DNA from 4 places in the Limosilactobacillus fermentum genome. Region 3 is predicted to be linked to each of the others. Evidence: predicted binding sites of a transcription regulator. Region 3 holds the regulator's gene; each other region holds the start of a gene.

What was found. The regulator Rex, encoded in region 3, represses fermentation and respiration genes when NADH is low (regulators of the CRP and FNR family bind a similar motif). The targets are predictions, from matches to a motif close to TTGTGAANTANTTCACAA.
Region 1: a site for Rex is predicted at 1,054-1,071, ahead of FG166_RS08410 (class II fumarate hydratase). Genes of this name have one in related genera too.
Region 2: a site for Rex is predicted at 2,147-2,164, ahead of FG166_RS00205 (zinc-dependent alcohol dehydrogenase family protein). Genes of this name have one in related genera too.
Region 4: a site for Rex is predicted at 1,732-1,749, ahead of FG166_RS07225 (NAD(P)-dependent alcohol dehydrogenase). Genes of this name have one in related genera too.

The regions. Positions count from the first base shown of each region.
Region 1 is NZ_CP040910.1:1,650,890-1,656,250, reverse strand. Features, by position in the region: gene FG166_RS08420 (NADPH-dependent oxidoreductase) at 1-91, opposite strand, end outside; partial or broken gene FG166_RS08415 (NADPH-dependent FMN reductase) at 111-724, opposite strand; gene FG166_RS08410 (class II fumarate hydratase) at 1,107-2,495, shown strand; gene FG166_RS08405 (flavocytochrome c) at 2,505-3,896, shown strand; gene FG166_RS08400 (DASS family sodium-coupled anion symporter) at 3,932-5,353, shown strand.
Region 2 is NZ_CP040910.1:35,162-40,522, reverse strand. Features, by position in the region: gene FG166_RS00210 (Nramp family divalent metal transporter) at 324-1,904, opposite strand; gene FG166_RS00205 (zinc-dependent alcohol dehydrogenase family protein) at 2,182-3,192, shown strand; gene FG166_RS00200 (TetR/AcrR family transcriptional regulator) at 3,349-3,951, shown strand; gene FG166_RS00195 (ABC transporter permease) at 3,875-4,936, shown strand; gene FG166_RS00190 (ABC transporter ATP-binding protein) at 4,949-5,361, shown strand, end outside.
Region 3 is NZ_CP040910.1:441,876-447,236, forward strand. Features, by position in the region: gene FG166_RS02110 (biotin--[acetyl-CoA-carboxylase] ligase) at 1-544, shown strand, start outside; gene FG166_RS02115 (ABC-F family ATP-binding cassette domain-containing protein) at 658-2,601, opposite strand; gene FG166_RS02120 (redox-sensing transcriptional repressor Rex) at 2,768-3,418, shown strand; gene groES (co-chaperone GroES) at 3,731-4,012, shown strand; gene groL (chaperonin GroEL) at 4,037-5,361, shown strand, end outside.
Region 4 is NZ_CP040910.1:1,440,890-1,446,250, forward strand. Features, by position in the region: gene apf (aggregation-promoting factor) at 1-181, opposite strand, end outside; gene FG166_RS07225 (NAD(P)-dependent alcohol dehydrogenase) at 590-1,660, opposite strand; gene FG166_RS07230 (uracil-xanthine permease family protein) at 1,869-3,206, opposite strand; gene FG166_RS07235 (SufD family Fe-S cluster assembly protein) at 3,358-4,230, opposite strand; gene nrdG (anaerobic ribonucleoside-triphosphate reductase activating protein) at 4,239-4,820, opposite strand; gene nrdD (anaerobic ribonucleoside-triphosphate reductase) at 4,765-5,361, opposite strand, start outside.

The DNA of each region.
Region 1 (5,361 bases), 680 kb from region 3:
CGATGTTATTGAAACGGTTGGCCATAAAGGTCATTAATTTGCGGTTGTATGAATCTTCGGCGATGGAGCCGACAATCCCAACTAACTTCATGCGTAGGTTCCTCCTTGGTTTATAAGTCGTTCTTCAGGTCGGAAACGCGGATGTCTTGCATCACGTGTTCACGGTCATAGACCAGGTTCTTGTTGACGTCGACGAAGGTGTCGAAGTCGGCGAATAAGCCGTCCAAGCGGTTGACGAGGGCCCCTTCCTTGAGGTTCCCTTCGTCGTCAAAGGCTTGTAAGGAGTGGCCCACCATGTATTCGGATGATGGCATGATCCGGGCGGACAGTTCCGGGGAGTCCAGCATCTGGCGTAGCATCAGAGTTGGGCCCGGGAAGTCCCAAGCATCCCGTATGACGCCCCGGTAATCATTACCGGCTTGTCAGCAAAGGGGTGCACACCGTAAGAAAGCCATTCCAAGGCGTTCATCAAAACGGCCGGGACCCCGTGGTCGTATTCAGGGGTGGAAATAATGACCCCGTCGGATGCTTCGATCTTCTTGGCCATTTCAGTTACCCGTTCCGGAACTGAGCGGTCCGGGGTCTTGTAGAAGACCGGCAGGCCACCAATGTCCATCAATTCAATTTCGGCCTTGTCGGCGAAGTGTTCCTTGATGAACTGCAACAAGCGGCGGTTGGTGGAGCCTTGACGGTTGGTTCCAGCAATCCCAATGTAGTGCTTCATATGATCAAATCCTCTCATTTCTGTGTTTGTCACCTTGTTAAGGGGCTAACAATCGTCCCCATTTTGACATAGTTTTTGAATAAAATCAATCAGGGATCCTGATTTAGAAAGTTACGGGTGGCTCGCCGTCACTATTTGGCAAGCAATTACGGATATTAGACAAAATTTAAATAAATGAAGGCGCTAACAATCCCGCTAAAAATAGGCCGATTAAAGCTGATGAATATCAATTAAGCGGGGTGCAGGACCGTTAATAATAATCAATCCTTATAATAACTAGCGGGTTTGACTATAAGAGAGCGGGGGGATTATCGTATAATCGTTAAGTAATGTGTAACTTTTCACAAATGCAATCGGATTAATCACTTGGAGGTTGAAGAATATGTCACAATTTCGGACGGAAGAAGATACTTTAGGACCAGTTCAAATCCCACAAGAAGCCCTCTGGGGACCACAAACGGAACGGAGCCGCCACAATTTCCCAACCGGCCAGTTCATGCCGTTGGCCATCATCCGCGCCCTGCTCAACATTAAGAAGGCCGCTGCCCAAGCCAACCTGGAATTAAACCAGATTGATGAGGCCAAGGGGAAGTTGATCATCGAGGCGATTGACCAACTCTTAGTCCTGCCCGATGACGACTTGCGCAAGGACTTCCCACTTAAGGTTTACCAAACCGGTTCCGGGACCCAAACCAACATGAACACCAACGAAGTCGTGGCCAACCTGGCTAAGCGCTTGAATCCAGACGTCACCGTATTGCCAAACGATGACGTTAACAAGGGTCAATCCTCCAACGACGTCTACCCAACGGCGATGAACATCGTGGCCGTGGAAGCCTTGGATCAGCTGCTGCCGGCCGTCCAGCACCTAATTGACGAATTAAAGGCCAAACAAGAACAATACTGGCACGTCGTTAAGGTTGGCCGGACCCACCTGCAAGACGCCACCCCGTTAACCTTTGGCCAAGAAGTCTCTGGTTACGTGGCCGCTTTAGAACACGACCGGGACTACTTAAAGCAACTCCAACCGACCCTATTGGAACTGGCGATCGGGGGAACGGCCGTGGGGACTGGTTTAAACGCGGCCCCGGGGATGCCGGAAAAGATCGCCGAAAAGGTTTCCGTCGTTTACGGACACGAATTTACGGTTAAGACCAACAAGTTCTTTGGCTTGGCTAACCACTCCGGCTTAAACGTGGTCCACGGGGCCCTGAAGACCCTGGCCGCCGACATGTTTAAGATTGCCCAAGACGTCCGCTTCTTGGCCTCCGGTCCGCGGGCTGGTTACGGCGAATTAAACATCCCGGCCAACGAACCGGGTTCCTCAATCATGCCGGGGAAGGTTAACCCAACCCAAGCCGAAGCAGTAACGATGGCGTCACTACGGGTCTTTGGTAACGACACGGTCGTTTCAATGGCCGCTAGCCAGGGGAATTTTGAAATGAACGTCTACAAGCCGGTGATGATCGACGCCTTCTTGGAATCAGCCAACCTCCTAACCGGGACGATCACCGGCTTTGCCGACAAGATGATTGCAGGCTTGACGGTCAACGACGCCCGGATGAAGGAACTTTTGGACAACTCCTTGATGACGGTAACCGCCCTGTCGCCATATATCGGCTACCACGACGCCGCTAAGATTGCCCAAGCCGCCGATAAGGCCGGCTCCACTTTAAAAGAAGCCGCTTTGAAGTCCGGCAAGGTGACCGAAGAACAATACGACGAATGGATGGACATGTTAAAGATGACCAACGTCGACAAACAAGATTAGGAGGAAATTATGGGAGAAAAATTTCAACCACGCCCGGCCAGTGAGTTAAAGGACCGCTACGACACGGTGATCATTGGTTCCGGGGGGGCCGGCTTGACGGCCGCCATCCAAGCCCATGAACTAGGGCTTTCAGCCGTCGTCCTTGAAAAAGAAGAAGGCTTAGGTGGGAACACTAACCGGGCCTCATCCGGGATGAACGCCGCCGAAACCAACGTCCAATTAAAGCACGGGGTGATCGATAACGTCGGCTCCTTTTACCGGGAAACCTACCAAGACGGCGGTCGTTTAAACGATAAGGACCTCTTGGGTTACTTCGTTCACCACTCCGCCCTGGCGATTGACTGGCTGGCCGATCACGACATCAAGTTAGAAGACGTCACGATCACCGGGGGGATGTCGGTGATGCGGACCCACCGCCCGGCTAGCTTAGCCCCGATCGGTGGATTCTTGGTCAACGAGTTGTTGCGGGTGGTTGGCCAACAAGGAATCCCGGTCTTCAACCAGACCAAGGTCACTAAGTTGTTAAAAGACGATCAGGGGACCGTTAACGGGGTCGAAGTCCAAACCACGGCCGGCACCAAGACGATCGCGGCCAACAGCGTTATCCTAGCGACCGGTGGTTTCGGCGCTTCTAAGGAATACATGAAGCGCTACCGCCCAGACCTGGTTGATTACAAGACGACTAACCAACCGGGGGCCACCGGCGACGGCCTGAAACTCGGCGAAGACGTCGGGGCGCAGCTAGTTCAAATGGACTTGATTCAAGTCCACCCGACCGTTCAACAAGATAACCCGCACGTTTATTTGATTGGTGAAGTCGTCCGGGGCGAAGGGGCAATCCTGGTTAACGCCAAGGGGCAACGCTTCGTCAACGAGTTAAACACCCGTAAGATCGTCTCCAACGCCATCACCGCTTTGCCGGAGCACTCCGCTTACCTGATCTTTGACCAGGGGATCCGTGACCGGGCCAAGGCCGTCGACTTCTACGACAAGGTGGGGCTAGTGGTTTCCGGCAACACCATCGAAGAGCTCGCCCAAAAACTCTCCATGGCGCCAGCTACCCTGAAAAAGACGGTGGCGACCTGGAACCAAGCGGTCAAGGACCACGATGACCAGGAATTTAGCCGGACGACCGGGATGGACCGCGACATCGCCAAGCCAGGCTTCTTCGCCATCCACATTGCCCCAGCGATCCACTACACGATGGGTGGTTTACACATCAACACCCATACAGAGGTCTTGGATGGCAACGGGAACGTGATTCCGGGACTGTTTGCCGCCGGTGAAGTTGCCGGGGGCCTACACGGGAATAACCGGGTCGGGGGTAACTCGATCGCCGAAATCGTGATCTTTGGGCGCCAAGCCGGTCAACAAGTCGCCTTGTACCAAAGTCAGAAATAGTAAGAAACAAGAGAACTGATTAGGAAGAAATCAATATGAAGAATTTAGAAAAAGTCAATTACCGGGGCTTTATCTGGCCGGTAATCGTGGGGGTCATTTTGTGGCTGCTCACGCCAATGAAGCCAGCGGCCGTTCCCGTGGCCGGCTGGCACATGTTCGCCCTCTTTGTCGGGACGATCATTGCCTGCATCACCCGGCCCCTACCAATCGGGGGTGTCTCAATTCTCGCCTTTGCCCTGACCGTTTTGACCGGCACCTTGCCGATGGATAAGGCGATCTTAGGCTTTGGGAACAGCTCAATTTGGATGATTGCCATGGCCTTCTTCATCGCCCGGGGCTTTATCAAGACCGGGTTGGGACGGCGAATCGCCCTTAACTTCGTCCGCCTCTTCGGTAAGAAAACGCTGGGGCTGGCCTATTCCTTAATTGGGGTCGACTTGATCATGGCCCCGGCCACCCCGTCCAACACCGCCCGGGCCGGTGGGGTCTTGTACCCAATCATTAAGTCCTTGGCCCAATCCTTTGGCTCCGACCCCAAGGACGGGACGGAACGCAAGATCGGCTCCTTCTTGGTCTTTGCCGAATATCACGGGGACATGATCACCGCCGCCATGTTTATGACGGCGATGGCCGCTAACCCCCTGGTCCAAACCCTAGCCAAGTCAAGCGGAGTGAACATCAGCTGGGGAGGCTGGTTCTTAGCCGCCCTGGTTCCGGGAATTATTTCCTTGATCGTCGTTCCCTGGTTGATCTACAAGATGTACCCGCCGGAGATTAAGGAAACGCCCAACGCTAAGCAGTGGGCGGAAAAGGAACTGGATCAAATGGGGAAGATGACCCTACCAGAAAAGCTAATGGCCGTTATCTTCATCATTGCTCTGGTCCTCTGGATGACCGGGAGCCTGACCAAGATCGACGCCAGCCTAGCTGCCTTCTTAACCTTAGGCCTGCTCTTGGTCGTTGGGGTCCTGAGCTGGACCGACGTTTTGCACGAAACCGGGGCTTGGAACACCCTGACCTGGTTCTCCGTCTTGGTTATGATGGCTGGTTCCTTGACCACCCTGGGCTTTATTCCGTGGCTTTCTTCAAGCATCGGTAGTATGTTGCACGGGATGAGTTGGTTCTTGGTCTTGGCGATCTTGATTGTCTTCTTCTTCTACAGTCACTACCTCTTCGCTAGTTCAACGGCCCACGTAACGGCGATGTATTCGGCCCTGTTAGCCGTAGCCATCTCCGCTCACGTACCGCCAATGCTGGCGGCCTTATTGCTCGGGTTCTTTGGGAACTTAAACGCCTCAACCACCCACTACGCTTCTGGCCCGGCTCCGGTTTTGTTTGGGTCTGGTTACGTCCCGCAAAACAAGTGGTGGTCCTTGAACCTGGTTCTGGGGGTCTTCTACCTGGTCGTTTGGATCGGGATTGGGAGCCTCTGGATGAAGGTGATTGGGATGTGGTGATCAGGAAG
Region 2 (5,361 bases), 410 kb from region 3:
TTATAACACGAAAGGCGGATTGCAAAAGGAAAGCCCGCGGAAAAGAATTCCCGTGGGCTTTGGGTGTCAGCGAAGCCGAAACGATTGGGAGGAGACAGGCTTCGTTGACGAAGAAGAAAAATCAATTGAGGATGGTTATAATATACCGCCGGGTAATGAAAAAGGTGTGAAGGGCGGGTAAGGAAAGATTAAAAGTAATTAAGAAAGATCAAGGGAGTAGCAAATAACCTACCTAACGGGCTATTTGCTACTCCCTTATTGTTGATTGTTAAGATAACGTCGCCGGCCTAGTGGCTAAGTCCAATGGTTGGATCGCACTTCCCTTATTTTTCCCAGGTGTGCTTTTCGCGTTCGGCCGCTAGGCGCCGGTCACCCCGGATTAATTCGAAACAAGTCCAAGCTAACAGAACCACGATGACCACGATCGAGATCCAAGCTAAGACGTCGGATAGCCCCTTGGACCAAATGCCGAAGCCTTCATAGGTTTGCGGCAGGTTGTAGAGGTTTAAGAAGGTTAAACCGATGACCGAAATCCAGCCGAGGACCCGGACCCACAGCGAGTTCTTGAACTGGCCCATTTCGGTGTCGCTGTTAGTCATGATTAACAGTGGCAGCATCGAGAATGGAAGGGCGAAGGCCAAGAAGACCTGGGAGTTTTCCATCAGTATGTTTAACGAGGCGTGCTGATCAATGGTTGATTCGTGCGCCGTCATTGCCACGCAGACCAAGACAGGAACCACCGATAAAAGCCGGGTGATCAGGCGCCGGGCCCACAGTGGCATCTTCATGTGGACAAACCCTTCCATGATGACCTGACCAGTCAGGGTCCCGGTAATGGTGGAGTTTTGCCCGGAAGCCAACAGGGCGATGGCAAATAAAGTTGATAAGACCCCGGACTTGGCCACGGCGATCAAGAGGCCGTTGCTTAACATGTCAGTGTTGTTTAAGGCATCGTACAAGCCGAAGAAGGAAGAATCTTGGACGGCACCGTTCTTGAAGACGGCTACCCCCATGATCAACAGGAGGGCGTTGACGAAGAAGGCCAGGGTTAATTGAATGTTAGAGTCCCAAGCGGTGAAGCGAACCGTTTGCTTGATGTCTTCAGCGTTAGTGTGGTCAATCTTACGCGTTTGGGAAATGGCGGAGTGTAGGTACAGGTTGTGGGGCATCACGGTCGCCCCGATAATCCCCAGCGAACCGGTCAGCGGGGAAATTCCGCCCACCACTGGTTCCTTGGCGATCGCTTCTTTAGTCGGGAGCAAGCCCTTGAAGACGCCGGCCCAGTCGGGGTGGGACAGGGCAACTTGGTAGGCGAAGACCGCTAAGATCACGAGGATCAAGCAGGCCACGATCGCTTCGATCTTCCGGAAACCGATCTTGGTCAATAACAAGAGCACCAAGACGTCTAAGACGGTGATGAAGACCGCTAAGACTAACGGAATGTGGAAGAGCAAGTTCAGGGCGATCGCCGCCCCGATAACTTCGGCAATGTCAGTCGCCATGATGGCTAACTCGGTCATTAACCACAAAATCACCCCAAGGGCCTTCCCTGTACGGGCGCGGATGGCCTGCGCGAGGTCCATCTGGCTTACGATCCCAAGTTTGGCAGCCATGTACTGTAACAACATCGCAATCAAACTTGAGATCAGGATGGTCGTCATTAAGGTGTATTGAAACGATTGGCCCCCGGTGATCGAAGTTGACCAGTTACCGGGATCCATGTACCCCACGGCAACGAGTGCCCCGGGACCAGAGTAGGCGAACAGGGTCCTAAAAAAGCCCTTGCCATGTGGGACCTCAACCGTCCCGTTAATTTCTTCTAGTGATTTACCGTTTGCGTGTTCAATTAAGCGCAGCTTACGGTGTTGATTCTTTGTGTTATCCACGCCAAATCCTCCCCTCATGATTATGGTTTTAAATGTTCAGCGAGCTTTCTAATTAACTTCCCGGAACACCTTTGTTAGGTTAGCATAAAAAAGTGATTTGTGCAACATAAGATTGGCGTAATGACGGGATTTAGCGGGTGCTAAAAGGAGCCGCTTTCAAACCTCTTTTCTGGTTGGTGGGGGTAAGGAAATAATTTCACAAAAAAACATATGTCAACCGGTTGACTTTGGCTAAATGGTTGAATATACTAATCACCATAAAGTTATTAAATTCACAAGAGAGAAGGATTTTACGATGAAGGCATTGGTATTACAAGGGATTAAGGATCTGGCAGTCCAAGACTACGAGGTTCCCGAAATCAAACCAGACGAAGTTTTAGTTCACACCGCGTTCGCCGGAATTTGTGGGACCGACAAGGCCCTTTACGCAGGGTTGCCGGGTTCTGCTTCCGCCGTTCCACCCATTGTTTTAGGTCACGAAAACTCCGGGGTCGTTGCCAAGGTTGGCGCAAACGTCACTAACGTTAAGGTTGGCGACCGGGTAACGGTGGACCCGAACATCTACTGTGGGCAGTGCAAGTACTGTCGGACCCAACGCCCAGAATTGTGTGAACACCTAGACGCCGTTGGGGTGACCCGTGATGGGGGCTTTGAAGAATACTTCACGGCGCCGGCCAAGGTGGTTTACCCAGTGCCAGCCAACGTTTCCTTGAAGGCGGCGGCCGTTGTGGAACCAATCTCTTGTGCCATGCACGGGGTTGACCTTTTGACCACCCACCCGTACCAAAAGGCCCTCGTGTTAGGGGACGGGTTTGAAGGACAACTCTTCGCCCAAATTTTAAAGGCTCGGGGGATTCACGAAGTTATCCTGGCCGGCCGCTCCGAAGAAAAATTGGCCAACAACCGCGAACACTTTGGCGTCAAGACGATCAACACGACTAAAGAAGAACTGCCAGAAGCCGCCTTTGACATCGTCGTGGAAGCCGTTGGGACCCCGGCGACCCAAGAACAAGCATTGGCTGCGGCGGCCCGGGGCGCCCAAGTCCTGATGTTTGGGGTCGGGAACCCGGACGACAAGTTCTCCGTTAACACTTACGACGTCTTCCAAAAGCAATTGACCATTCAAGGGGCCTTCATCAACCCGTACACCTTTGAAGACTCAATTGCCCTCTTGGCCAGTGGCAAGGTGGACCCACTGCCGCTGTTCTCCCACGAACTGGAATTCACCCAGGTGGAAGACTTTGTTTCCGGTAAGTTAGGCAAGGTTTCCAAGGCGATCGTTAAGGTTGGTGGCGAAGAAGCCTAACCCCTGGCATTAACGCAAATCTATAGTAGAATTAGGAGAGTTCCGTAACGGGACCCTCCTATTTTTATTAAAAAAGTTGACACGGTGTCACCTCGCGATTAGAATGGCCTTAATCGAGTGACACGGTGTCACTATGAGAAAGAAGTGGACGAAAAGATGCCAAGTTCAACCTTTACTAATCTTCCAGATGAAAAACGGCAACGGATTGAAGCCGCCCTGTTAAACGAGTTCAGCAACCACACCCTGGCAACGGCCCAAGTGGCCCGCATCGTTAAGGATGCCCAGATTGCCCGGGGGGCCTTTTACAAGTACTTTGACAATCTCACGGACGCCTATTCCTACATGTACCACCTGCTGGCTGCCAAGCTGGGGAGCCGGGATGATATGAAGCGCCGTCACCTACAGACGGCTACGGAATACATCCAACGGGTGCGCGACCTCGCTGACACGTCTGGCAGCCTGCGTAACTTCTTTGTTTTGCACTACACGGCCAACGAGGGGTTGCTACCCGATCCCTTACCGGCCAAGGTTAAGGCAATGATGGATGATCAACGGTGGTCAGCCATGATGCTAATTCACGAAAGCATCAAGGAGTGCCTCGTGGATCCGGAAAACGAAGATTTGATTTTGAAACGGTTGGAACGTGTCTTGCGGGTCCTTTTAAAAGAGGGGGAAACCGAAGATGTTTCTAGCAATCAAAGAGATTCTTCACGAGAAGGTGCGCTACGGCCTCATCGTGACGATGGTGGTCTTAACTAGCTACCTGATGTTTTTGTTGATGGGGATGATGTTTGGCTTGGCTAGTGAGAACACGGTCGCCATTGAATCGTGGGGAACCAAGGCGGTCGTTTTGAATAAAAACGCCAACGTTAGCCTTAGCCAGTCCCTGATCGCACCAAGCCAACTGCCTAAGTTAACCAAGCACGAAGCCGAGCTCGGCTTAGTCCCAGTGGTGATGGAAACGGTCGGTCAAAAAGAGAGCCACAAGACCTCCCTGCAGTTCGTGGGGCTCAAAGAAGACCAGTTTATCGCCAAGGATAAGTTAGCAATTACCAGTGGTCACCGGGTACAGAGGTCCAACCAGCTGGTTTTAGACGAATCCTTGAAGGATAAGGGCTACCGGCTCGGGTCCAAGGTGAAATTTGGTAATTCAGCGACCGAGTACACGGTGGTCGGATTTGCTAAGGATGCCAAACTAAACATTTCTTCCATTGCCTATGGGGACCTCAGCGTCTGGCAAAGCCTGCGCGGGGTCGGTAACCAGTTTGTCGCTTCCGGAATCATTAGTGACCAAGCCAAGCCGGCAGTGACGGCGGGTCTAGCATCCTACTCGGTCAACACCTTCATTGAGAAGTTGCCGGGCTATTCCGCTCAAAACACGGTCTTTGAGTTCATGATCGGCTTTTTGATGGTGATTTCCGTGATTATCATCGCCGTCTTCTTATACATCCTGACGATGCAAAAATTGGCCAACTACGCGGTTTTACGGGCACAGGGAATCCCAGCCCAACGCCTGATTAACGCCACCTTGGGGCAGGCCTTGATCCTGATGGTGGTCGGGGTGATCATTGCCTTGTTATTAACGGTGGTGACCGGGGCGGTACTACCAACCGCGGTGCCAATACTTTTTAACTGGCCGCTAACGATTGGAGTAGCGGTGGCCCTGGTGGTGATGGGGGTCATTGGGGCCCTCTTGCCCGTCCGGGTGATTAAAAAGATTGACCCGCTAGATGCCCTGAACTAAGGAGGAAGCGTTATGACTGCAATCGAATTACGTAACGTTGAAAAGTACTACGGACAAGGGATTGCCCGGGTTCACGTTTTGTCTGACGTGAACTTTAAGGCTGAACTGGGCAAGCTTAACCTGGTGATTGGCCCGTCCGGCTCGGGGAAGTCCACCTTCTTAACGATCGCCGGTGGCCTCCAGCAGCCATCTGAGGGACAAGTTTTGATTGACGGCCAAGAGATCTCAGCCCTGTCTGGTAAGCAACGCGATCGGTTACGCCTGGATAAGATCGGCTTCGTTCTCCAGTCTTACAACCTGCTCCCTTACTTAACGGTGGGGGATCAGTTCGCCCTGGTTGACCGGATGCGCCACGGTAACCTTTCCAAGGGGGAATTAGGGGACCTGTTAAAAGACCTTGGGATCGAAAAACTGATCCACAAGTA
Region 3 (5,361 bases):
AAACGTTACCTTTCCTGGGCAACCAGGCTTGTTAACGACCGGAGTGGCCGTAACGGTGGCAACCGTCTTAAAACGGTTTTTCCCCGCCCAAAGACTGAGTTACAAGTGGGTCAATGACCTGTACTTGGGACACCAAAAGGTAGTGGGGATTTTAACGGAAATGCAAACCGACCTGGAAGCCACTAGCCAGACCTCTTTGGTAATTGGGATTGGCATTAACTTGACCACTAAGGAATTTCCGGCTGACTTAAAAGAAAAGGTAACCGGAATTGACCCGGCGGCCACGGTTGATCGTAACCGTCTAGCTGCGGAGTTGATCGAAGCAGTCCTAAGCGACCTCCCCGACTATTCCCAAGGGATCTTTTTACCGGAGTACCGGGCACACTCCCTGATTTTGGGGCGGTCGGTAAGCCTTCAAATTGGGCAAACGACCTTTAGCGGAATCGCCCAAAACATTGATGACCAAGGCCAACTAGTGGTTAGGGCGCCTAATGGTCAGCTAAGAACCTTCTCTTCCGGGGAGGTTACTAAGGTCAACTTCTAAGGAGGATTGCCTTGCAGGCCACACTTAGACGCGAGACCAAGGATAACCAATTAACAGCCGAAAATTAAAAACGAGGTTAAGAGTAGTTTGTTAGCTCTTAGCCTCGTTTTAATTTAGTTATCAAATTCTTCTAGCCGTTCGGCGGCCGCGGTCCATTGTTCTTCGACGTCTTCTAGTTGCTTTGTCAGGGCGTCGAGCTCTTTTTGCAGGTCGGTCAGTTTGCCGATGTCGGTCGCCACGTCCGGGTCGGCCATCTGGGTTTCAACTTGCTCTTGTTGTTCGCCCAACTGGTTCATCTGTTCTTCAAGGTCAGCAACGGTCCGTTGCAACTTACGGCGGGCCTTTTGGGCTTCTTTGCTTTGTTGGTAGGACTGTTGGGCAGCGGAACCAGCCTTGGGGGCCCTTTTTTGGTCCGGGGTGGTTGAATCGTCGGCGCTGGCTTGTTCTTGTTCGGTGACCGCCCGTAGGTAATCATCGTAATCCCCCTGGTAGCGGGTAATGCCGTCTTTTTGCATTGCTAAAACATCGGTAGCTACCTGGTTGATGAAGTAGCGGTCGTGGGAAATGAAGAGGACGGTACCGTCGAAATCGTTAATCGCCCCTTCTAAGACCTCGCGACTGTCAATGTCCAAGTGGTTAGTCGGTTCGTCAAGGATCAAGAAGTTAATCGGTTCAAAGGAGAGCTTAGTCAGCTCCAAACGGGCCTTTTGTCCCCCTGACAGGTCGCTGACGTGTTTGTAGACGTCGTCACCAACGAATAAAAAGGAGCCCAAAAGGTTGCGGATCTGGGTTTCATCAATTTCGGGGTGGTCGTCCCAGACCTCGTCTAAGACCGTCTTTTCCGGGTGAAGCTGCTGTTGTTCCTGGTCGTAGTAACCAATGTCTAGGTTAGCGCCGAACTTAATCGTCCCCGCGATCGCCGGCATCTTTTTTAGCAGTGTCTTTAACAGGGTTGACTTACCGATCCCGTTGGGGCCAATGATCCCGATGCGTTGGCCCTTGCGTTCGTTAAAGGTGAGGGGACCAGCTAAAACGGTGTCTTGGTAGCCAATTTTGAGGCCTTCGACGTCTAGGACCTCGTTGCCACTCTCCTTTTGGGAGCTAAAGGAGAAGTGGATGGACTTGTCATCGGTTTGGGGGCGTTCCATGCGTTCCATTTTTTCTAATTGGCGGCGCCGAGCTTGGGCGCGCTTGGTGGTGGAGGCCCGCACTAGGTTCTTATTAACGAAGTCCTCAAGCTTGGCAATCTCTTTTTGTTGTTGTTCGTAATGCTTCATTTCCGTTGCCAAGCGGGCGGTCTTGTTTTTAACGAAGGCCGAGTAGTTTCCCGTGTAGTGGTGGAGGGTTTGGTTATCGAGGTCGTACACTTCGTTGACCACCCGGTCTAAGAAGTAACGGTCGTGGGAGACAATTAAAAGGGCGCCCGAGTAGCCCTTTAAGTAGTCTTCTAACCAGGTTAACACCCCCATGTCCAAGTGGTTGGTCGGTTCGTCTAAGATCAGTAGCTGGGGGGCTTGTAAAAGGATCTTGGCTAGAGCCAGCTTGGTTTTTTGTCCCCCGGATAAGGAGTTGACGGGGCGTTGGTAGCTTTCTTCTTCAAAGCCAAAACCGGTCAAAACGCCGCGCATCCGGGAGTCAATCTCAAAGCCCCCCGCCTCTTGGAACTGCTCTTGCAGGCGGTCGTAATCCCTTAAGATTTCTTGGTAGCGGTCGGTGGTTGAATCAACCGTTGCCAACTGCCCTTCTAAGTGGTGAATTTCAGCTTCCATTTTGTGGAGGGGACCAAAGACGGTGTCTAATTCCGCCCAGATCGAGTTCTGGCTGTCAAGGCCCTGATCCTGGGCTAGGTAGCCAATGGAAAGTCCCTTGGCCTTGGTGATGGTTCCCTCGTCGGGCTGGGTGATCCCGGCAATCATCTTTAAGAGGGTCGTCTTCCCAGCTCCGTTACGGCCAACGAGGGCGACGCGGGCATGATCAACGACCTGGAGGTTAATATTGTGAAATAAGACGTCGGCGCCAAACCGGCGGAGGACATCGTTAGTTTGAAGTAACAACATGAGTGGTGATCCTTTTCCTATTTTAGCTACTTCAAAGTGTAGCATAGTTTATCTTAAAACCGAAAAAATAACCAAAAAGTAATGAATGTTAGTTCACAAACAAACTAGAGGTTGTTAGAATGAGTAAGGAATAATATTTCACAATCAAAGAAATGGAGGAATTATTATGCCAAATCGTAAAATTCCCCGTGCCACGGCTAAGCGCTTACCCGTTTATTACCGGTACCTAAACGTTTTATTGAACGCTAATAAGCACCGGGTGTCGTCGACGGAACTTTCCGAAGCAGTTCAGGTGGACTCTGCCACGATCCGGCGGGACTTTTCCTACTTCGGTGAGCTCGGAAAGCGGGGGTACGGCTACGACGTCGAAAAGTTGTTGAACTTTTTCAAGGGGATCTTGAAGCAAGACAAGTTAACCAGCGTCGCCCTAGTGGGGGTCGGTTCCCTAGGGTCGGCCCTGATGAACTACAACTTCCACCAGAGCACCAACCTGCGGATTTCAGCGGCCTTTGACCCTAAGGAATCCCTGGCGAACACGGTCAAGAGCGGGATTCCGGTTTACCCGGTCGAAGACATGAAAAAGCAGATTAAGGAGCAACAAATCGACGCCGTTATTTTGACGGTGCCGGGTTCGGAATCGCAAGCGGTCACCGACCAACTGGTTGAAGCCGGGGTTCACGGGATCCTGAACTTTACGCCAGTCCGCCTGTCCGTGCCAAAGGACGTGCAGGTTCAAAACATCGATTTAACCAATGAGTTGCAAACACTGATCTACTTCATTGAAAGCAACAAGGTTACGACCGACGACGAAGATTAATCCGAAGAGAGTGGAAAATAACTTCCGCTGCGGGTCGGATGTAAGAGCGCATCGTTCTTCGGCCTGCTTAGGCACTAGACCTGCGGTGATTGGCCACTTTTTCTGTCTAACATTCGGATATACAGCAAGGAGGCTGGGAATTCCCAGCCTCTTTTTTGTTTGGTCAAAATTAGTCAAAGTTTTTGGTTGCATTCCGGGGGAAAGGTGTTATATTAGAATATGTAATTAGCACTTGAGGGGGTTGAGTGCTAGCAGAGTGCTCGTCCCCGTGCTAACCACTAATCATTGACTTGAAATAATGGAGGGATAACCATGTTAAAACCATTAGGAGATCGTGTCATTTTAAAGGCGCAAGAAGAAGAACAAACCGTTGGGGGGATTGTTTTAGCCTCCAACGCTAAGAACAAGCCAACCACTGGGGTGGTAGTGGCCGTTGGACAAGGTCGCACGCTGGATAATGGCCAAGTGGTGGCGGTCGCCGTTAAGGAAGGCGACAAGGTCTTGTTTGACAAGTACGCCGGCAACGAAGTGGAATACGATGGTGAAACCTACCTGGTTGTCCACGAAAAGGATTTAGTTGCGGTTGTTGACTAAGAAATTCAATGAGGTGAGATAAAGATGGCAAAGGAATTAAAGTTCTCAGAAGACGCACGGAGCGCAATGCTGCGTGGGGTTGATAAGTTAGCAGACACCGTCAAGACGACGATTGGGCCAAAGGGACGTAACGTGGTGTTGGAACAAAGTTACGGCTCCCCGACGATCACTAACGACGGGGTAACGATCGCTAAGAGCATTGAATTAGAAGACCACTTCGAAAACATGGGGGCTAAGCTGGTTTCCGAAGTTGCTTCTAAGACTAACGACATTGCCGGGGACGGGACCACGACGGCCACTGTTTTAACCCAAGCAATTGTGACCGAAGGAATGAAGAACGTGACCGCCGGCGCTAACCCAGTGGGCATTCGGCGCGGGATTGAAAAGGCGACGGCCGCAGCCGTTGAAGGCCTGAAAAAGATGAGCCACGACGTTAAGACCAAGGACGACATCGCTCAAATCGCCTCCATTTCCGCTGCTAACAAGGAAGTTGGTAAGTTGATCGCCGACGCCATGGAAAAGGTTGGTAACGACGGGGTCATCACGATTGAAGATTCCCGTGGGGTTGATACTAGCGTTGACGTGGTTGAAGGGATGAGCTTTGACCGTGGTTACATGTCCCAATACATGGTAACCGACAACGACAAGATGGAAGCCAACCTGGACAACCCGTACGTTTTGATTACGGACAAGAAGATCTCTAACATTCAAGACATCTTGCCACTACTCCAATCTGTTGTTCAAGAAGGGCGCGCCCTGTTAATCATTGCTGATGACATCACTGGTGAAGCACTGCCAACCCTTGTGTTGAACAAGATTCGGGGAACCTTCAACGTAGTTGCCGTTAAGGCCCCAGGCTTTGGTGACCGTCGCAAGGCTCAATTGGAAGACATCGCCGTTCTGACTGGTGGGACCGTGATTTCCGACGACCTTGGTATGCAATTGAAGGACGCTACGATTGACCAACTTGGTTCTGCTAACAAGGTTACGATAACCAAGGACGCTACCACGATCGTTGATGGCAGTGGCAACAAGGAAGCCATTGCAGAACGGGTTGACCAAATCAAGAAGGCGATTGCCGAAACGACCTCTGACTTTGACAAGGAAAAGCTCCAAGAACGGCTCGCTAAGTTAGCCGGTGGGGTGGCCGTTGTTAAGGTTGGGGCCGCTACCGAAACCGAACTCAAGGAAAAGAAGTACCGGATCGAAGATGCCTTAAACGCCACCCGGGCCGCCGTGCAAGAAGGCTTTGTTCCTGGTGGTGGAACGGCACTGGTTAACGTTATCCCTGCCTTGGACGAAGTGGAAGCATCCGCAACTGGCGACGAAGCAACCGGGATTAAGATTGT
Region 4 (5,361 bases), 890 kb from region 3:
CGAGCGTGTCAACGAAGGCATAATCGTGACCGAACTGGCAAGAAATTCCGGAAAGCGTGTCCCCACTCTTAACGGTGTAAATTGAATCGGCATTTGCGGACACCGTCGTTGCAACGGTTCCCAACGCAACGGCGCCGGCGACAGTTGCGGTAAGTTTCAAGGCTTTCTTATTGAGCTTCATTAAAATGAATCCTTTCTTTCGTATCAGTATTTGTTCGTCGTTCCTATGCTGATTACTATACCCGCCTTTTGTTACCGCGCAGTGACAAGCAGTTCTCAATCGGCCGCCACTTTGTAACTTTCCGTAACAAGCTTAATTCAAACGGCAACGCCCGTTCGGGGTTCGAGGCCATGGAGGCGTATAGGTTGACCACCCTTTTCACCTCGGTCCCCCGCCCGTTTGGTTTTTGTAACATTTCACCCCAGTTTGGCGCCAAAATTTTTCCCAATTCCCCCTCGTTAAGTGAAAATCCCCGGTTTTTCGCCGTTTTTGTTACATTGCCGTAATCTGCAACAAAGGACCCCCTGAACTAAAAACAGCGGCTGGGCAAACCCCAACCGCTGTTTCTACTAAATAAAGGTGTTGAAATTAGTCGATGTCGTTGCAGATTACGACCGGCTTGATTAAGTCAGCCGGCTTGTGGTGCATCAGTTCGATGGCGTCCGGAATCTTCTCGAAGCCTTCGAAGCGGTGGGTGATCATCAGTGATGGATCGATCCGGCCGTTTACGACTAGTTGAGCTAGCTTTTCCATTCGCAAGCGGCCACCAGGCATCAGGCCACCGTGGATGGTCTTGTGACCCATCCCAACGCCCCAGTCACCGGCGTTGAAGACCACGTCGTCGTGACCATTTAGGTAGTTGACGTTCCCAATTGAACCACCCGGCTTGAGCATCCGGACGGCTTCTTCAAAGGTATCGGCGGCGTTCCCACCGGCGATCAGGACCTTGTCGACCCCTTGGCCGTTAGTGGCTTCTAGGATTTGGTCGGAGATCCGGCCGTTGTGGTAATCCACGATGTCGGTTGCCCCGTACTTCTTGGCCACTTCGACCGTCTTTTCCCGTGAACCAACCGCAAAGACGCGGCCGGCACCGTGGAGCACCGCCCCGCGCAGGGCCATCAAACCAACCGGTCCGATCCCGATCACGGCCACGGCGTCCCCAAAGGTTACGCCCGCTATTTTGGAAGCGTGGAGGCCAGTTGGGATCATGTCGGAAAGCATGCAGGCTTCCGCCGGGTCGATTTCCTTTGGTAAGAGGGCCAGGTTCCCGTCGGCGTCGTTAACGTGGATCCGGGTGGAGAAAACCCCATCCTTAATGTTGGAGAACTTCCAGCCACCCAACATCCCGTCGGAGTCAGTAGCGTAGCCGGCTTGGGAGTAAACGTCGGACCAGTTCGGCGTGATTGCCGGAATCAAAACCCGGTCACCAACCTTGAAGTCCTTGACTTCGCTACCGACTTCCACGATCTCCCCGCAGGCTTCGTGGCCGAGGATCATGTTCTCCCGCGGCCCTAAAGCGTCTTCGAAAACGGTGTGGAGGTCAGAGGTACACGGGGCAACGGCGAGCAGCCGCACCAGGGCGTCACGACTCCCCACCTTCGGATCTTCTTTTTCAATAAAGCCCGTCTTGCTCGGGCCCAGCATTGCAAAACCTTTCATGCTACTAATTACTACCTTTCGGATTAATATACGTTGGTTTCGGCATATATCAGTCGATAATTAAAGCCCGTTTGTTAACTTTTTAACATATTTTATTAATAATGGTGCAGCACCCTTATATCAACGTTGACCACGAAAACACCCCCACCATTTAGCGACCAAGTGATCGTCAAATCGTGAGGGTGGTGAATTTTTCTACAAAATTAAGTTAGGCTAACTTGTTGTGCCGTGACGGCATCAAGAGGTTCAAGACAATCGCCGTGATCGCCGCTACCGCGATCGGTGACCCCAGTAAGTATTGGATCATTTGTGGGGCCGCGTTGGTTACCTTGCTTGGCAAGAGGACCAGGGCCAAGGTCAAAATGATCGGTAAGCCGATGATGTACAGGTCGGATTCGCCGGTTTGTTGCTGGCGAATGACGTTCAACCCGTTGAGCATGATCGTCACGGTGATGATCGCAAAGACCCCCCCGATTACCGGCGCCGGAATTGCCGCCAAGAAGGCGGACAACTTGGCGAAGAAACCCAAGACGATAAACCAGCTCCCGGCGGCGATGAAGACCCGCTTGGAGGCGACCCCGGTGATGGAGATCACCCCGGCGTTGGTCGAGTAACCAGTTACCGGCGTCGTTCCGGCCAGGGCGGCTACTAAACAGGAGAGTCCTTCGCCGATGATCCCGTGGTTCCACTGGCGACTCGTAATCTTGTGGTTGGTAACGGCCCCCATCGCAAACCAGGTCCCGGTCGTTTCCGTGGTCAGGATGGCGTAGATGATGATGAAGGTCAGAATCGAAGTTAGGTTAAAGGAAATCCCCCAGTGTAGCATCGTCCGTTGTGGGAAGGAGAACCAAGCCGAATCGGCCACCGACTTCCAATCAAAGCGGCCCATCGAAGCGGACACCAGTGTCCCCACCAGGAGGGCGATCACGATCGAACCGGTCTTAAACAGCTTTTGCACCCGCGGGAAGCGAATCGAAATCGCCACGCAAATTAAGAGGGTGAGGGCCGTAATGGAGGCCAGTTCGATGTTTTGGTAAATGTTACCCGTCGCCTCAAAGATGTTGTCGTTTAAGGCCGAGGGGATCAAAGACAGGCCCACGCAGGTGATGATCGTTCCGCCGACCACCGCCGGCACCAGGGTGTTGATGATCTTTTGAAAGGCCCCGGATAAACCGAGCAAGACTAAGACGATCGCCCCGACCACGAGGGCACCCAGCAGGGTTGCCATCCCGTTGCCCTTCAGGCCTCCCGACGCCATGACGACCCCAGCGGCGGCCCCCAGCGGCACAAAGGACGGCCCCTGCGAAACCGGCATCTTCATAAAGAAGCAGGTTTGCAAAATCGTCCCGATCCCGGCCGCCAGGAAGGTCGATTGCAACAGCCCCGTTGAATCGGCGGCCCCCATCGCCATCATCCCGGCTAAAATGATCGGCGGCACGTAGACATCCATCGCCAGGACGTGTTGCAACCCTAGTAAGGTCGCCTCGCCAGCCGGCACCGGATCGTCCGGGCCAACAATCAGTGAACTCTCAACTTGATTTTCCATTTTCTCTCTCTTTCCGCAGCGAACTTGCTGCCCTTTGCTTAGGTAATGTTAAGATTTTAGCACCTCCATTCCCTAATGTAAATATGATTGTTCGCCTAAAAAAGCATTTACCCCATTGTTCGGAGGTAAATGCTTTTACATAGTTCGGATTTTAATGGAAGCGCTGACTGACCCGGTCGACCATGATCCGTGGGGCGGTGGCCGCTAGGGCCTTCACTAAGGCCGTTGGGTCGGCGAAGGCTCGCTGGCTAAATTGGACCCCCGCCGCCGGGCCGGCCGTCTTAAAGTGCGGCTCAATCTGCGGGAAGCTGTCCTCATCGACCAGGCTAAGGAGTTGGTAGTCTGCTTGCGCCCCCTGTCCGTCCAGCCAGTTGGTCAACCGGGTGACCTGGGCCGGGTGGCTACCTAAAACCGTCGTCACCGCTAACTGGCTGTACTGGGCCTGGTAGCAAGCCACCACTTGGCGGCTCACCCGGGCCCCGAAGTCACTGAGCTGGTAGAAGTTAACGTGGGCTCGTTCCCCCAGTAGCAATTCCGTGGCGTGAAAGGACGGCTTGGTGGTCGCCATTGGCTGGTCGTCAATGATCGTCACCGTCGCCCCCGCCCCCACCAAGATCAAATCGTGAACATTGGGGTGGGAATGTTCCCCGGCCAGCACGACCGGCGCCGGGCGTTCGGTTCCGTCGGGGACGTACAAGAAGCGCCCCCCGTTTAACAGGGCTAAGTGGGCGGCGTTTTCCTGGTTACCCTGCCAAGCAAGGGCCTTTTCCATTAGGTTTTCTTGCAGGAGTTCACTGAATTGGGGCGCCACGTTCAAGAGCGGTTGTTCCACTAGGTCGCCGACCCCCCGACTGGTCCCTTGTTCAACACCTAAGTCGGGGTCGGTTTGCCAGTCGGCTAACAAAGCCGGGGCGCCGGCCGCCAGGCGGTCAAACAGCCGCAAAGCAAGCTGGCGTTTCTGGCCTAGCCACGGGGCGGTCTGGGCGCTGGCCCGTTCAACCAAAGCAATTAATTCGTCGTTCATAAGGCCCCCTAGTGCACCAGCTTATCCCAGATAACGACTTCCCCGGTTGCCAAGGACTTAGGGACGTCAATGATCCGCTGGTTGGAACTCCCCCGAAACTGAAGGGTCAGGTCCTTTTTGGCCAACAAGAAGCGCCCGTCGACCAGGATATCGATCAAGGACAGCATCTCCAGTTTGTCTGCGGAATCTTGTAACAGCTCTTCCCAGGTGTAACCCGACCACGACCAGATGTCTTTTTGGTGGCCAAATTCCTGGCGGACCCGCTTAATCAATTTCAAGCAGACCTGGGTGTTTAAAAAGGGCTCCCCGCCCAAGAGGGTCAGCCCTTGGACGTAGTCGTGACCCAGGTCTTCGATGATCTGATCTTCCAATTCTTGCGTGTAGGGGGTGCCATAGTGGAAGTTTTGGGCCGCCTTGTTGTAGCAACCCGGGCAGTTAAAGAGGCACCCGGACACGTAAAGGCTGCACCGAACCCCTTCCCCGTCGACGAAGTTAAAGGGTTTGTAATCGGCGATGTATTGTTGTGAATGGTCCTTAGCGAGCCATTCTTTGGGCATCGGATTGTTTGGCTCTCTCAAACGCTGCGGCATGCTTAATCATTCCTCCTGTCATGTGCTTAGCCCGGTGGATAATTTCCTCGTGGCGCCCGTGGACCATTGGCCGTTGCTGGGGGTTACCTAAGTAGCCACAGGTCCGCTTGACCACGTCACAGGTCGCCGGATCGTGGTTACCACAATTAGGGCACTTGAAGCCCTGGGCGGTCGCTTCGAATTCGCCCTTAAAACCGCATTCAAAGCACTGGTCGATGGAAGTGTTGGTTCCCAGGTAACCGACGTGATCGTAGGCCCAGTCCCAAACGGCTTCTAAGGCCTTTGGGTTTTGGCGCAGGTTCGGGTATTCGCAGTAGTGAATGAAACCCCCACCGGCGTACTTGGGGAAGTCCTCTTCAAAGGCCAGCTTTTCAAACGGGGTCGGGTGCTTGCGGACGTCATAGTGGAAGGAGTTGGTGTAGTATTCCTTGTCGGTGACGTCCTCGACCTTGCCAAAGCGCTTGAGGTCGTCTTGGCAGAAGGTATCGGTCAAAGATTCGGCCGGGGTCGAGTAGAGGCTAAAGTGGTAGCCCTCCTCTTT